Regions from separate parts of the Rhodococcus sp. no. 34 genome, predicted to be linked through region 1. Evidence: riboswitches for the same ligand, from Rfam matches in the RefSeq annotation. Region 1 holds a riboswitch; the other holds the start of a gene.

Region 1 (7,995 bases):
CCACTGCACACCCGAACTGAACGCGGCCTCGACGTACTGAGCGCCGCGCACCCGCATCACTTCGGCACGCATCACTCGCGCGAAATTGGCGACCATGCTGACGCCGACCGCGATGGCGACGTTGATGGTGCCGAAGCCGAGTGCGGTCACCAGTGCCAACGAGAGCAGCAGCGCCGGAATGGACAGCAGCACGTCGACGATGCGCATCAGCACGGCGTCGACGACGCCACCGACAAAGCCCGCGAGCAAACCGATTATCGATCCCGCCACCAATGCGATTCCGACCGCCACCAAGGTTGCGGTCAGGGACAGCGCGGCGCCGTGCACGAACCGTGTGTACAGGTCACGTCCGAGATTGTCGGTTCCGAACCAGTGAGCCAGGCTCGGGCCCTGCAGTTTGTCCGCCGGGACACCGGACAACGGATCGCCGCTGGCAAAGAATCCGGGTGCGACGGCAAAGCCGATGGCAAGCAACACGATCAACACCGGAATCACCAAGCTGGGCTTTCGGATCCAGCCGATGGCCGTGGACTTTCGGCGCGAAACAACAGGTGCCTTCGCCTCGACGGTCGGATCGAGGAGTAGGGGTTCGATCAATGTGTCAGACATGAGCCGGCTCCAGATCGGTCGAGCTTTCGGTATTCGACTTTTCGGTGTGACTCTTCTTCGTCTGGATGATCCGTGGATCTATCAAGGGGTAGAAGAGGTCGACCGCGAGGTTGACGAGCACGAACACGAGAGAGGCGAACACAACGACTCCCTGCACCACCGGGATGTCCTGCGCCATCACCGACGTCTGTGTCAGACGGCCGACGCCCGCGCGAGAGAACACCGTTTCCACAACCACCGAGCCCGCCAGCAGCGTGCCGACCAGTACACCGGCGATGGTGAATGCCGGAATGCTCGCCAGTCGCAACGCATGACGGGTCTGCACGCGCCAGCGGCTGGCGCCCTTGGCATACGCAGTCTCCACGTGCGGCGAACGCAGCGTCGACTGCAGGCTGGTCGTGAGTACCTGCGCGATCACCGCGCCGGTCGGGATCGCCAAGGTGATCGCCGGAAGAATCACCGTTGCGAATCCCTTGTCTCCGAAAGCGGGGAAGATGTGCAGACGGAACGAGAACAGCTGCAGAAGAATCAGGCCAACCCAGAAGGTAGGCACCGCCACACCCAGCGGCGGCAGTGAGAACAACAGATTCGCGAGCCACCGCTTGCGGGTGTAGGTAGCGAAGAACGCGATCGCCACTCCGAACAACACGGCCAGAACCAAAGCGGTAGTTGCCAAGACCAGAGTGCTCGGCAGCGCCGAGAAGATGGCATCCGTCACCGACTGACCGGTGGAGATGGACGTACCGAAATCGCCGCGAAGAGCATTCGTCAGCGACGTCCAGTACTGCACCCACACCGACTGGTCCAAGCCGTACCGTGCCCGAAGCTGATCGAGCGCAGCCTGATCCACTGCAACACCCTGACCGGACGAGTCGGCAGCCATGCTGACGGGATCACTGGGCAGGAGGAACAGAATCACGAACGAGATGGTGAAGGCGGCCCACAGAACCACTGCGGCCTGGCCCAGTCGGGTGAGTACGTATCGAGTCATGATTACTTACCCGACAACCATGCGTCGTAGAACTGCAGGCGCGAGGAGGCTTCGAAGTTCAGGTCCTGCACACTCGATCCGGCGCCGATGGCCTGCGAGAGCTCGATGGTGGGGATGGAGAGTCCACGGTCGAGGATCAATTCCTGTGCGGTGGATACCAGTTCGCCGCGTTGGCCGTTGTCCGTGGCTGCAAGCTGGTCTGTGAGTACCTTGTCGAGCTCCGGATCTGCGCCGCGACGGTTCAGGTTGCGGCCTTCGGTGCTGAACGATGCCCGCAAGATGTCGGCGTCCGCGCGAGTGCTGTTGTAATACAGCGAATCGTAATCACCCGATACTCCCTTCTCGGTCCATTCACCGTTCGAGACCAGGTTGAGCTGCAGGTCGACGCCGACCTTCTTGAGCTGCTGCTGCACGAGCTCGAGGATGGCCTGGTTACCCGAGAACACCGGACTGAAGGTGACGCTGAAAGTGAGCTTCTGCCCGTCCTTCTCGCGGATACCGTCGCTGCCGGTCTTCCAACCAGCCGCGTCGAGGAGTTTCGCCGACTTGTCGGCGTCGTACGTCACGACACTGGATTCGTCGCTGTAGAGCGGAGTGGTGTGAGCCAGCGGGCTCGTGGCCGGGAAGAACGACGGATCCAGAACGGTGTCGACGAGTTCTTGGCGGTTGATCGCGGGAATGATGGCCTGACGAACAGCCTGATCAGCGAGAACGCCGCGACTGACGTTGGGCTGGAAGAAGAAGCTCACACCCGGGTTCGGCCTTGTGAGGATTCGTCCACCCGCGCCTTCGATTTGCGGCGCATCCTGCGGAAGCGCATCGCTGACCGCATCGAGCTGGCCGGAGGCCACGCTGCCGGCCCGCACACCGGATTCGGGAACCACCGTGAAGTCGACGCCATCGAGGTACGCCTCGCCCTGATGCGCGACCGCATCCGAGGCCCAGTTGTATCCCGCACGCTTGGCGATCTTGACGCTCTTGTCCTGCTGCCAGTCGGTGTACACGAACGGTCCGGAGGCGATCACCGCTGCACCGGGGCAGCGCTGCTCGGATGCCAGCGCGGTGGTGGAATCGGCGAGGATTCCGAGCTGTGGCGTCGAAGTTGCTTGCAGGAACTGAACATTGGGTCCGGAGAAATTGATCTTCGCCGTGTGAGCATCTACGACGTCGGTACCGGTGTACGAGGACAGGTAACTCTTCGCCAACGACGCGTTCGGTCCCAGGTTCTTGACCGAGTCGAAGGTCTTCTTCACCGAATCCGCCGTCACCGGTGTGCCGTCACTGAAGGTGGCGTCGTCGCGAAGGACGAACGTGAAGCTAGCGGCGTCGGGGCTGATCTCCCAGCTCTTGGCGAGCCACGGGGTGATCTCTCCGGTGTCGGGATTTTGATCGGTAAGCGAATCCACCACTGTCCGAGTGACATACACGGTCTGGTTACTGCCGGCCTGGGCCGGATCGGCGCACGTCGGCGCCTGCGACAGACCGTAGCGAAGGGTTCCGCCGGACTGGGCGGGGCCTGCGTCGGCAGCACTGTCACTCCCGCTGCTGCAGCCGGCGAGGACGGTGCCGAGAACCGAGACAGCACCGATACCGGCGATTACGGTCGCGCGTTTGCGGGCACCGAATGAGGGCGAAGACACCAAGAACTCCTAACGAGGCATGCCGAAGAGCGCACCCGTCGCCTGAGACGAAAGAGGCGATCGAGCACGAATCACTTGTGTGAGAAGAGAAAACAGACTTGTCGACGACTCGCCTGAGTGTGAATGACTGACCGAGAGGTCAGTTGGTACAGAAAGATCCCGCGGTGCGGCACAGGTCTACGTGACGACGCGACCAGGCGGTATCGAAACCGCCTTCGACTGCCTTCATTTCGTGTTCCTCCATCGGTCCTGGCGGTAGCACCCGCACCCGATCACTCGGGGGGTTGCTGCGACTTCAATGAGCCAGGTCTCTCGGTCGCTCTGGATGGTCGTTCGCAAGTGTACGAGGTCAAACCCGGGTGTTGTCAACCCGGTCGGTAGGAATTGCTGCTCGGGTCACATTTTCGAGGACCCGAAGCTGCTTTTCGAACGGGTGGATGCCCACCTCTTCGGGCGAGAGTGACGCGTCGTAAAGCGGTGTGTATCCACTGGACAGATACAGCGCGACGGCCTCCGGCTGCCGAGGACCCGTCGTGAGAAACACCCGGTTGTATCCACGAAGTTCGATCTCTCGTTCCAACTCGCGAACGACGGCCTTGCCGAGGCCGCGCTTCCGATAGTCGACCGATGTCCAGATTCTCTTCAGTTCGGCAGTGGTGGAATCGAATTGACGAAACGCACCACCGGCGATCGGCAGACCGTCGTGGGTGAGCACCAGAAGCGCACCCTGCGGGTAGGCAAATTCTTCTGCCGGATACGTCGTGAGATCCTCGAGCATCGCTTCGCGAGTCCCGCCGTAACGCGAACTGTATTCGAGTGCCAACTCTGCGATCAGTGGAGCTGCCAGGGGATCGTCCTGCGATACCGAATAGACCTCTACCGCTCCGATACCCTCGAGCTGCCGAGTTCCGAGCTCCAGTGCCACAACACTTTCCTCCATGAATCTGGTCAACGCTCCCCCAGCCTGAAAACTTCCGGAGCGATGGTGGTTCCGTCGACGAGGTCCGCCACAAGTTCACCCAAGGCCGGACCGAACTTGAACCCATGCCCCGAGAACCCCGCCGCCACTGTGACGGCGCCGACTCGGTCGATGACGAAGTTACTGTCCGGCGTGCTCGTGTACAGGCACGTGATCGACTCGACACGGGTGGAATCGACGCCGGGCAACCACGACTCGGCGTACTGGGCCAATCGCCGCTCTCCGTCGACGTCAGGGGTGTAGTCACGGGTCTGCGGAGTCACCACCGGCCCGGTCGCGTGTTCGCCGATCTTGATCCCGTCCTCGGAACCGAGCCCGTAGATCCCCGCGGTCTCCAATTCTGCGCCGGTGTGGTGAACGAAACTCGGCCACTCGACTCCGGGATCGAGCGGTGCGAAGTGTGCTGGTTGTTCCTGTGTCGTGCGCAGTGTCGGCAATACGATCTCGGAGCCGAGACCGCTGTCTGCGATCAGGTCCGCAGTCCACGCACCGGCCGCGATCACGACCTGACGAGCTGCGAGCGTTCCACTGTCCGTCACCACGTCCACGCCGTGGGACGCTCGCGCGAGTGCCAACACCCGAACATCGTGACGGACCTCGGCACCGGCAAACACCGCTCCCGCCTTCAGAGCGGTCACGGCGCGGTCCGCGTGCAACCGGCCTGCGTCGGGGTGATGGAGCACCGTGGTGTCGAATCGCAGCCCCGGCCAACGGGCGGACGCCTCGGCAGGGGTGAGGATCTCACCCTTGATGCCCGCCTCGCGAAGTATCTTCGCCTTGGACTGCACTGCCTGCGGCAGGCCGTGATCGACGGCACCGGTGAGTTCCAGGAACCCGATGTCCGTCGTGGTCTCCAACTCCCGCCACAGCGGCAGCGCGTCGGCCGCCAAACCTGTGTACAGGTGATTGTCGTACGCCTGCCGGTAGATACGCGAAGTACCGTGCGACGCACCGTGCTTGTGACTCGGCCCGAACTGTTCCAGCTGAACGACGCTACGTCCGCGTGCCGCGAGCCGCCAGGCGGCGGAGGACCCGACGAGTCCTCCGCCGATGACGATCACATCGAAAATCTCACTCATGGACGAGAGCTCACTTGGTCTTCGGAAGGCCGGGCGGGTTGATCAGGGACGTGTCGACGGCTTCGCTGGTGATGTTCCAGCGCTCGAGGATCTGCTGGTACGTGCCGTTCTCGATCGTGTGGTTGATCGCGTCGTTGATCGCCTTGATCAGGCCGTTGTCCTTCTTCACCAGCACCGCGATCTGCCCCTGCAGGGTGTCGCCGGCCCCGGAGAACTCTCCGACAACCTCGGTCTCCCCCGACTGCTTGGCGTGGAACTGCGACGACGGGTTCGGGCCGAAGTAGGCGTCGATCCGGCCGGACTGCAGCGGGAGGTAGTAGTCGGTGGTGTTCTGGTAGTAAGAGATGTCGGTAGGCGCCAGGCCGGCCGCGACGTTCTGCTCACTCCACTTGACCAGCAGCGCTTCCTGATTGGTGCCCGAGGAGACGGCGATCTTCTTGCCCGCGACGTCCTTGGGTTCCTTGATGGAGATTCCGGCACCCTTCTTGGCTTCGAAGGCGAGGGTGTCGAGACGGTAGGTCGCGAAGTCGTACTTCTCCTTACGCTCTTCTGTGACAGTCACATTGGAGAGGAAGGCGTCGGCCTCACCGGAGTCGATCCGGACGAAGTTCTGTGCCCAATCTGCTGTCTGCAGGTCGACCTTCAAGCCGAGAACGTCACCGATCAGATAGGCGAAGTCGGTCTCGGAACCGATGAGGGTGGTGTCGTCGTCGGCGTAGAAACGGAGCGGCGGAGCGGAACCGGCACTACCGGTGACGCGCAGCGTGCCACGATCGCGGATGTCCTGAGGTAGCTCGGCGGCGATGGAATCCACCTTGTCGGTGGTGATGCGGTTCTGATCGGCCGTGAGGTTGTAACCCGCAGCAGCGGTGACCTGGGCGCCGTCGGACTCGGCGTCCGCGCTGCTGCATGCAGCGCTGAGCAATCCGACGGTGGCAAGCGCCGAGATCAGAAAAGTCGCGCGACGGGATGTGGAGAACATCAATTTTTCCTTCCGGGAATGAGTCTGGGTCGCGTCAGAGGACGCGGGAGAGAAAGGCTTTGGTCCGTTCGTGGACCGGATTGTCGATCACCTGCGAAGGCGGGCCCTGTTCGACGATGACGCCGCCGTCCATGAAGACCGCAGTGTCCGCCACTTCCCGAGCAAATCCGACCTCGTGTGTGACGATCACCAAGGTGGCGCCGTCACGGGCCAGCTGAGCGAGGACTTCGAGAACCTCGCCCACCAGTTCCGGGTCGAGCGCCGACGTCGGCTCGTCGAAGAGAATGACCGCCGGCCGCAGTGCCAGCGCTCGCGCTATCGCGACGCGCTGTTGCTGGCCACCGGAGAGTTGGCGCGGATACTCGTCCGCCTTGTCGCCTACCCCCACTCGCTCGAGCAGCGCGCGGGCCTCGCGGTACACCTCGTCACGATCACGCTTCTGGGCCGAGAGCGGCGCTTCCACCACGTTTTCCAACGCGGTCAGGTGCGGAAACAGGTTGAAGTTCTGGAACACGAATCCGATGTGCGAACGCTGTTTCAGGATCTCGCGGTCACGCAGTTCGTGGAGTCGATTTCCCTTGCGCCGGTATCCGATCAGCTCTCCGTCGATCCGTACGGTTCCGCGGTCGACCTTCTCGAGGTGATTGAGGGTTCGCAGCAAGGTGGATTTACCGGAACCCGACGGACCGAGAATGACGGTCACTTCGCCCTTGCGGACCAGGAGATCAACGCCGGCAAGTACTTCCAAGGCACCGAAGGACTTGTGAATTCCGCGCGCTTCGACGGCATACACCGTCTCTTCGGCCAGTTCTGCGGTCATCGGGTCGCACCTCTCGGAATATCGAGACGCGCATCGCGAATCTCTTCGAACTTCTTGCGCGCCTTCTGTACCGGAGTCAACGGAAGCGCACGGGCGGATCCTCGTGCATAGTGGCGCTCCACGTAGTACTGACCGATCGAGAGCAACGTCGTGAGGATGATGTACCAGATCGTGGCGACCATCAGCAGGGGCACGACTCGTCCGTTGCGGCCGAAGATGACCTGCACCTGGTAGAACAGTTCGGCGATTGCCATGGTGGAGACGATCGACGTTCCCTTGAAGAGTCCGATGACCTCGTTGGCGGCGTTGGGGAGGATCGCTCGCATTGCCTGCGGGAGAACGATCTTGAAGAACTGGCGACTGCGCGGAATACCGAGCGAGTGAGCAGCTTCGATCTGACCGTGATCCACCGAGATGATTCCGGAGCGGATGATCTCGGCCGAGTATGCAGCCTGGTGCAGCGCCAAACCGATGACTGCTGCGGTGAATCCGCCGATCACACCGCTGACCTGGAAGGTGAAGAACTCGGGCCCGAAAGGTATTCCGAGAGAAAGCGTCTGGTACAGGTATGTGATGTTGAACCAGAAGAGCAGCTGCACGATGAGTGGAATCGAGCGGAAGGCCCAGATGTAGGTCCAGGCGATCACCTGCAGGACCGGGTTTTTCGACAACCGACCGAGTGCCAGGAAAACACCGAGACCGAATCCGAGGATCGTCCCCCACAGGGTCAGTTTGATCGTCATCCACAGCGCGGCGAGCACTGATTTCGCGGTGAAGTACTGCGCGAACGTCGGCCAGTCCCAGCCGGGGTTGACGACGAGCCCGTGGATGAACTGAGCAAGCAGGACCAGCACGACCGCACTGATCACCCAGCGCAACGGGTGCCAGGTGCGAG
Region 2 (7,995 bases), on a different contig from region 1:
GTCAGGGTCGCAAAGCTTTGTTCTCAATCAATCGGTTGAGAACAAAGCAATGCGATAGGCATTCGGTTCGGGTGCCGTCCGGCCAGGTAGCTCAGTTGGTACGAGCGTCCGCCTGAAAAGCGGAAGGTCGCCGGTTCGATCCCGGCCCTGGCCACCATAATTCTTATCGACAAGCTCCAATCTCATGTTCTTCGAACATAAGGTTGGAGCTTTTTCGTATTCGGATGTCAGTCGCCGTCAACCACTCGGCTCGATCATCTGAGTTATACGCATCCTTTGTCTCCGTGAATGATTCCGGTGACCGGGAACGTGCTGCGCGTCACTCCGTCAAGAACCTCACTATTAGCCGGTTGCGGCCGATCCCTGGCCGCGTCTACTGGAAGTGAGGTGGAATCTCCGTGTCGCACTCGAGATCTTGGCCTATCGGGAAAGTCAGCCGGGTCGCCGTGGCGCTGATCGGTGCCGGTGTCCTGTTGGTGGGCTGCGCGAGCAGCAATGACGACAGCGGTACCGATACGACGACCGCGTCGGGAGACATAGTGATCGGCATGGTCAACGAGCAGCCCGATCCGGGAACTGCGGTGGCCGGCGGGACCATGACGTACGGCGTACAGGTGCTCGTTCCCTCACTCGACCCGACGAAGACGGCCGCTCGCGGCGGTTCCGGCGGTGAGGCCTTCGCTGCTGTGTACGACGTCCTGATGAGTTACGACACTGCGAGCGGCGAGTTCGAGCCCAAGTTGGCTGAATCGCTCGAGACAGCTGACGACGGAGCCACCTGGACGCTGAAACTTCGCGACGGTGTGAAGTTCAGTGACGGCACCACCCTCGACGCCAACGCCGTGATCGCGAGCATCGATCGGTACAACGCGGGCAAGGGCAATGGCGCCGAACTGTGGCTGGCTTCGGTGGAATCGGCGCAGGCAAGCGGTCCGACGACAGTGGAATTCAAGCTGAAGACGCCGTGGATGCGTTTTCCGTCGATGCTCGCTCTCGGGCACGGGATGATCGTCGCCCCGAGTTCGCAGCAAGGCGACAAGTTCACCGCCGTCGGAGCCGGACCTTTCACCGAAGATGTCTTCACACCGAGCGTCGAGCGAATCTTCAAAGCCAACCCGTCCTACTACGGCGGCGCTCCCAAGCTGGACAAGTTGCGGATGGTTGCGCTCAACGGCCCGCAGGCCAATCTCGAATCATTGAACAGCGGTCAGCTCGATGTCGCCTACATTCGCGGCCTCACGTCGGCGATCAATTCTGCCAAGTCCGCTGGTTACCCCGGCTACATCGACGTGCTCAATGCCGGCAGTGCCGAGATCGTCAACAACCGTGAAGGCCGACCGGGCTCGGATGTTCGCGTTCGCCAGGCCATCGGCTACGCGCTGGACACCACGTTGATCGATCAGCGAGTGGAAAACGGTGAGGGACTGCCGGGCTCGGAGTTGTTCGGTCCGACGTCGCAATGGCATGTAGACACACCGGGTATTGCCTACGACCCCGAAAAGTCGAAGGAACTTCTGAATCAGGCAAAGGCAGACGGGTACGACGGCAGCCTCGACTACGTCGTTCTCAGTGAGCCGAAGGACCACGCGATCGGCCTCGCCGTGCAGTCACTGTTGCAGGCCGTCGGGTTCGAGGTGAACTTGATCTTGGCCAACAACGCCGGCGACATCGTGCAGAACGTCTACGTCAAGCACGATTTCGACCTCGCGCACGCGGGCATCGGAATGTACGAGTCGATTCTCGATCTCGGATTGTTCTCCACGACCAACAGCACCTCGATGGCGAATACTGCTGGATATGCGAACCCGGCGATGGATCAGCTGATCGCAGATCTACAACAGGCCAAGGACAATTCGTCGACCCTGGCGATCATCGGCAAAATTCAGACGCTGTGGAACGAGACGGTTCCATCGGCGCCGATCGGCGGGCTCACGTCGTTCTGGGCTTGGCAGAAGAACGTGCACGGTGTGGTTCCGACTGCAACCGGCATCATGCTGTTCGATCAGGCATGGATGGGCGCGAAGTAGCGTTCCAGCGCACACCGAGAGCTCCGTCCGACGCGAGTCGGGCGGGGCTCTTTCGTGTCTACGTCGGCTAGCGTTGCGCAACCCTTTCGATCAGGATGATTGTATTGAAATATGTTGTAGGTCAATATGATTCGACAAGCGTGATTTGACTTGCCCAGCGTGGCCCGCATAGATTGCATCCACCATCCAGAGTGGCTGAGAGACCTGGCTCGATGATGCCGCAGCAACCCGCTACCTAACCGCAGTGTGGGTGCTACCGCCAGGACCGATGGAGGACACATGACTGTATTTGCCGTGGGTATCGAACTGGACGGCGAGGGCACTCACCCCGCTGCCTGGCGCCGAAGCTCACACCGCCCGGACCAGCTGCTCACGGGCAAAGCGGTGCGCGATCGCGTCGCGGCTGCCGAGAATGCCGGCTTCACGTTCGCGACGTTCGACGATTCCATCCTCCCCCCGAGTGGTGACGTCGTCGGCCGCATCGATGCCGTCTCGAGGGCGTCGTACGTGGCGGCGACAACCAGCACGATCGGGCTGGTCCCCGTCGTCGGGACCACGTACGCCGAACCGTTTCATACGTCCTCGCAATTGGCGACGTTGGACTACTCCTCGCGTGGGCGTGGCGGCTGGCTTGCTGTTCCGGTCGAAGACGATGCCGCGGCGAGGGCGTGGGGGAGGGCTCCGGTAACAACGGAGTCGGCGCGTCAGCAAGAGCAGCGGGATTCGGTCACCGTTGTGACCGATCTCTGGGACTCGTGGGAGGACGACGCCGTCGTTCGTGACTATCTCAGTGGGCGTTTCCTCGAGCGTGATCGTCTGCATTACGTCAATTTCGAGGGCGACACGTTCTCGGTGAAGGGGCCGGCAATCGTTCCGCGGCCGCCTCAAGGCCAGTTGGTGGTGTTCGGCCGCTACGGCGAAATCGATCCACGCCAGCCGGATGTTGTTCTCGTTTCCGGTGATTCGGTGGAGACCATTGCACAGTCGGCTGCCAAGGCGCGCGATGAGGGCGCGTCATTGGTGTTCGCCGAGGTCGATGTGGCATTCGATACGCCGAATCTGTCTGCGGCGCAGCGGAGGACCGAGCTGAACTCGTACGGGAATGCCGTCGTCACCGGCCGACTGCTCCTGGCTGCAGATCCGGGGGAAGCGGCCGTGGTTCTGAAGGAATTGGCCGGACACCTCGACGGTGTTCATTTCCATGCTCTCGTGATCGACGAGGACCTTCCGGTGCTGGCCAAATTCGTGCTTCCGACGCTGTCCAAGGCCGGGTTGACGCGACGCCCGGTTCCGGGATCGACCCTGAGGGGCAACCTCGGTCTGCAGCGACCCGCAAATCGATTCGCCCACTCCTCCTGACTTGACTTCGCGCTAAGGATATTTCGGCCATGACTGCATCACGCTCCGCCGTACCTCGACCCGACGCTCACGTTCACTTCGGCGTCTTCTTCCAGGGGGTCAACCACACCACCATCTGGTCCGATTCCGCGAGCGGATCCCAGATCGACTTCGAGACGTTTCGGCGGTTGGTACTCACCGCCGAGCGAGGTCTGTTCGACGCCTTCTTCCTCGGTGAAGGCCTGCGGCTTCGGGAACAGAACGGCAAGATTCTCGATCTGGATATCGCCGGCCGCCCCGACGCCATTGCGCAGTTGGCCGCCCTCGCCGGTATCACCGACAAGATCGGGTTGGTCGCGACACAGAACACCACGTACAACGAACCGGCCGACCTTGCGCGTCGACTCTCCGGCCTCGACCTACTTTCCGACGGACGGGCCGGCTGGAATGCGGTGACCACCGACAACGCGTGGACGGGAGAGAACTTCCGTCGCGGTGGTTTCCTCGACCACTCCCTGCGCTACGAGCGTGCCGGGCAGTTCATCGAAACCGCGCGGGCACTGTGGGATTCGTGGGCCGACGACGCGATCTCGGATTCTCGCACGTCCGAGAACTGGTCTACTCCGGGCGCCGTCGGCGACGTGCGCAGGCAGACTTCACAGTTCGACATCTCCGTGACGCCGACGCTTCCCCGAAGCCGCCAGGGGCATCCGGTCATCTTCCAAGCGGGTGATTCCCCGAGTGGACGCGATTTCGCGGCGACGCACGCCGACGTCATCTTCTCGCGACACGGGACTCATTTCGACGGCGCGCTCGACTTCGCCGACGACATTCGGGCTCGGTTGCGTAAAGCCGGGCGACCGGAGGACGACGTCAAGATCTTGCCCAGCACGCAGATCGTGTTGGCGGAGAACGAGTCCGAAGTCGAGGAGAAGGCAAGGTGGGTCCTCGAAGGCCAGTTCACCGGTCAGACTGCCCTCTCTCTCGTCGGACTGGTGTGGGGTAAGGACCTTTCCGATCGAGACCCCGACGGTCCACTCCCCGAGGAAGATCCGGTTGCCCGCCCGGTTTCGGAGACGCGCGGTTCCGCGCGGGACGGCAACGACCCCATTGCGATCGCACGTGAATGGCGTGCTCTTGCCGAGGCAAAGAATCTGTCCCTACGTCAGGTCGCTATCGAGACCTCGCAGCGTTCGGGTTTTGCGGGCACTCCGGGGCAGGTCGCAGATCAGTTGGTCCATTGGGTGCGCAACGGAGCTTCGGACGGCTTCAACATCTCGCCGTACCTGGTGCCGACCGGGCTCGACGAGATCGTCGACTGGTTGATCCCGGAACTGCAGGAGCGTGGGGCGTACCGCACCGAGTACTCCACGTCGACGCTGCGAGAGCACTTGGGGTTGCGACCGCCGCTCACGCGTCGGGCCACGTCTGAAGCTGCGGGGTAACGGGTCCTGTCCCACACGGTCACAGCGGCGGCCGAATCCACCAAGCTCGATTCGGCCGTCCGCTGGGAGATCATCGTCTGCGTAGCCGCGGGCTTCACCACTCTTCTCGATTCGGCGGTGCTCGGAATCGGGGTTCCGTCGATCCGGGCGTCGCTGGGCGCGTCGACCTCGGAGGTGCAGTGGATCCTTGCGAGCTATTCGCTGACTTTCGGCTTGGCCCTGGTGCCGGCGGGCCGACTCGGTGACGTCGTCGGGCGTCGACGCTTGTTCTTGGCGGGCCTGAGCATTTTCGCGGTGATGGGAATCCTCGGAGCGTGTGCGTCGGATCCGTCGATGATCGTGTTGGCCCGGCTGGGGCAAGGGATCGGCGCAGGCACCATCAGTTCGCAGGTGCTCGGCATCATCACCGACCGGGTGTCCGGAAAGGCTCGGGCGAAGGCGTTGGGCGCGTACAGCACCGCGGGTGGTCTGGCCGGCGTTTCCGGACCGATCCTCGGTGGCGTTCTGCTGAAGTATTCCGACGCCGACTTCGGATGGCGGTTGCTTCTCGTTCTCAACGTGCCGTTTGCTCTGATCACACTGATTCTGGCGTTTCGCTTTCTGCGCCGTGATCGAACTACCCGATCGGGCGCATCGATCGATCCGGTTGGGCTGTGTCTGCTTGCGACTACGACCGGGCTCCTGTTGTGGCCCATCGTGACCCGGACCAGTGTCACTGTGGCTGCGGCTTTCCTGATCGGTGCGTTCGGCGCTGCCGTTGCCTTCTGGTTCTGGGAACGTCGGTACGCCGCACGCGGTGGGACGCCGGTACTGCTTCCGTCATTGATCGCCTCTCGGGGATTTCGGCTCGGTACAACGGTTGCACTCTTCTGGTTTCGGATCCATCCTCGCCGTCAACGCGGTGCTCAGCCTCTATCTGATCGAAGGTTTGGGCTTCGTCCCGCTGAGTGCGGCGTTGATCATGACCGGTAGCTCACTCGCGATGGCCCTGACTTCGGCTTTCGGATGGCGGCTGGTTGCCAGGTTCGGCCGAAGTGCAGTGGTTTTTGCCATAGTCGGCGAGATCCTTGTCATCCTCGGGTACATCGCAGCGGTCAATCTGATTCCGCGGGAACATCTGATCCCGGTGCTGGTAGTCCTGGCGGTGTTGTCGGGAGTTGCCAGCGGCTTGGTCGACGCGCCCAATCGGGTGCTGACTCTCGAATATGCACCGGCGGGTGCGAACGGAGTTGCGGCGGGTTTCCTTCAGCTGTCGCAGCGACTGTCCGCGACCATCTCGCTGGCCGCGGTATCGGGGTTGTATCTCGGTGTGCTCGGATGCTCGCCCGACGGATATGGACGTGCGTTCGGGATCGCGCTTGCCGTCTGCGTGGTCATGTTGACGCTCTCGCTGGCGGGGGCGGTGGCAGACCTCCGTCGGCGAAGGACGTGACCTGGCGTTTCGTAGGCCTAGAGGGCCCTCGGGAGACCGAGCCCGTGTGACTCGTGGGACTTGTGTTACCCATGAGTTAGGAGTCGTGGGACGATACTTGTGTGGTGACCGGTCGCAGTGAAGACAAGCCCAACGGTCGCGGGAGTGGAGAGCCAGTTAACTCACCCCGTGGATCGTCGGACAAACGTGACCGCACATCGACACCCTTCCGCGCTCGAACGGCGATGTGGACCAATCGGCCTCTGTTCGATTTCCATATGATCGTCGGTCTGGTCGTGCTGATCGTCGCGTTCGGACTGCTGATGGTGCTGTCGTCTTCGGGCGTCGAATCCTATGTGTTGTCCGGGACGTCCTATGCCAGATTCTGGCCCCAGTGCATGTTCGCGGCGATCGGCTTGGTGATGTTCGTGGCAGTCGTGCGGTTGCCGACCGAAACGATGCGTAGAGCCTCCCCGTGGCTGCTGATCCTGTGTCTTGTTCTGCTTGTCCTGGTGCTGATTCCAGGTATCGGCTCGGAACAAATGGGTGCTCGCAGCTGGTTCGTGATCGCGGGCATTTCCTTCCAGCCGTCGGAGCTGGCCAAACTTGCTCTGGCGATCTGGTCCGCAGCGACGGTTGCGTCGTTCATGAAGGCGCGGATGGACGTCAACCGCGCGCTGCCGGTGATCGGCGGTACGACGTTGCTGGTTCTGGTTCTGGTGGTGTTGGAGAAGGACCTCGGAACCACCATCACCATCGGCATCATCTTCATGTCGGTGCTGTGGTTCGGGCTGTTCCGGATGAAGACATTCATCAGCCTCACACTCGGTTCCGCAGTCGCATTTCTCGTGCTCGGGCTTACTGCTGGTTACCGCTCGGATCGCATCAAGGCTTTCCTCAATCCTGATCTCGACCCGCAGGGTTTGAACTTCCAGAGCACTCAGGCCAAGTACGCACTGGCGAACGGAGGCATCTTCGGGCGCGGTCTAGGACAGTCCGACGCCAAATGGAGCTATCTCCCGCAGGCGCACAACGACTTCATTTTTGCCGTGATCGGTGAAGAGTTGGGTCTGGTCGGCGCGCTGATCGTCGTCGCTCTCTTTGCCGCGGTTCTGATCGTCGGGCTGCGGATCGCGAAACGGTCCACTGATCCGTTCCTCAAAGTCATGACAGCGACGGCAACGACGTTGATCGTCGTGCAGGCGTTCATCAACATCGCCTACGTCGTCGGCCTGATTCCGGTGACCGGTCTGCAACTACCGCTCATCTCGGCGGGCGGAACGTCGATGATCACCACCCTGCTGATGTTCGGGCTCATCGCGCACGCAGCCTTCCGTGAGCCCGAGGCTGTCGCCTCGGCCGAGAGCAGCGGTCGCGGTTGGATACCGCTGGTCTTCGGCAAGCCTCGGTTCGGCATTGCCAAGAAGCCACAGACCGATCGACGGAGGCCGCCAGCTCGCCGCGCCCAGCCTGCTCCAACTGGGCAACGCCGACCGGAACGACGGGCACCACAACCCGACAGACGCCGGACTCCAGCTCCGGGCCGACGCGCACCCTCTCGCGACTGGTCGGAAGATCCACGTAGACGCGGCCGATCCGATCGGCCGCGGCGCGCTTCCTGATCTGGGCCAGTTCCACTGGCGGGCAGTTCGGAAGCGGGCAGTCATGCACCCGACAATTGCGTTGGGCGGCTACATTGGGAGTCGGCAAAACGACGTCTAATAAGGGTTGTGGACATGGCAGGTGGCGACAAGGCAGACCAGTCGGTGGTCGA

Evidence for each region. A riboswitch is a leader RNA that binds a small molecule or an ion and turns the genes downstream of it on or off. The one in region 1 is predicted to bind S-adenosylmethionine.
Region 2: it holds a riboswitch for S-adenosylmethionine, as region 1 does, so the genes downstream of both, ACYP01_RS02760 (LLM class flavin-dependent oxidoreductase) here and ACYP01_RS19780 (putative leader peptide) in region 1, are expected to answer to the same signal.

What each region holds. Positions count from the first base shown of each region.
Region 1 is NZ_BAAILK010000041.1:509,172-517,166, forward strand. Features, by position in the region: gene ACYP01_RS19765 (ABC transporter permease) at 1-609, opposite strand, end outside; gene ACYP01_RS19770 (ABC transporter permease) at 602-1,600, opposite strand; gene ACYP01_RS19775 (ABC transporter substrate-binding protein) at 1,603-3,240, opposite strand; gene ACYP01_RS19780 (putative leader peptide) at 3,380-3,484, opposite strand; SAM riboswitch class I at 3,478-3,572, opposite strand; gene ACYP01_RS19785 (GNAT family N-acetyltransferase) at 3,590-4,180, opposite strand; gene ACYP01_RS19790 (FAD-dependent oxidoreductase) at 4,189-5,298, opposite strand; gene ACYP01_RS19795 (ABC transporter substrate-binding protein) at 5,309-6,280, opposite strand; gene ACYP01_RS19800 (amino acid ABC transporter ATP-binding protein) at 6,315-7,100, opposite strand; gene ACYP01_RS19805 (amino acid ABC transporter permease) at 7,097-7,995, opposite strand, start outside.
Region 2 is NZ_BAAILK010000012.1:401,054-409,048, reverse strand. Features, by position in the region: tRNA gene ACYP01_RS02775 (tRNA-Asp) at 1-10, shown strand, start outside; tRNA gene ACYP01_RS02770 (tRNA-Phe) at 81-157, shown strand; gene ACYP01_RS02765 (ABC transporter substrate-binding protein) at 399-2,027, shown strand; SAM riboswitch class I at 2,207-2,302, shown strand; gene ACYP01_RS02760 (LLM class flavin-dependent oxidoreductase) at 2,307-3,386, shown strand; gene ACYP01_RS02755 (NtaA/DmoA family FMN-dependent monooxygenase) at 3,416-4,810, shown strand; partial or broken gene ACYP01_RS02750 (MFS transporter) at 4,928-6,242, shown strand; gene ftsW (putative lipid II flippase FtsW) at 6,467-7,843, shown strand; gene ACYP01_RS02740 (TetR family transcriptional regulator) at 7,958-7,995, shown strand, end outside.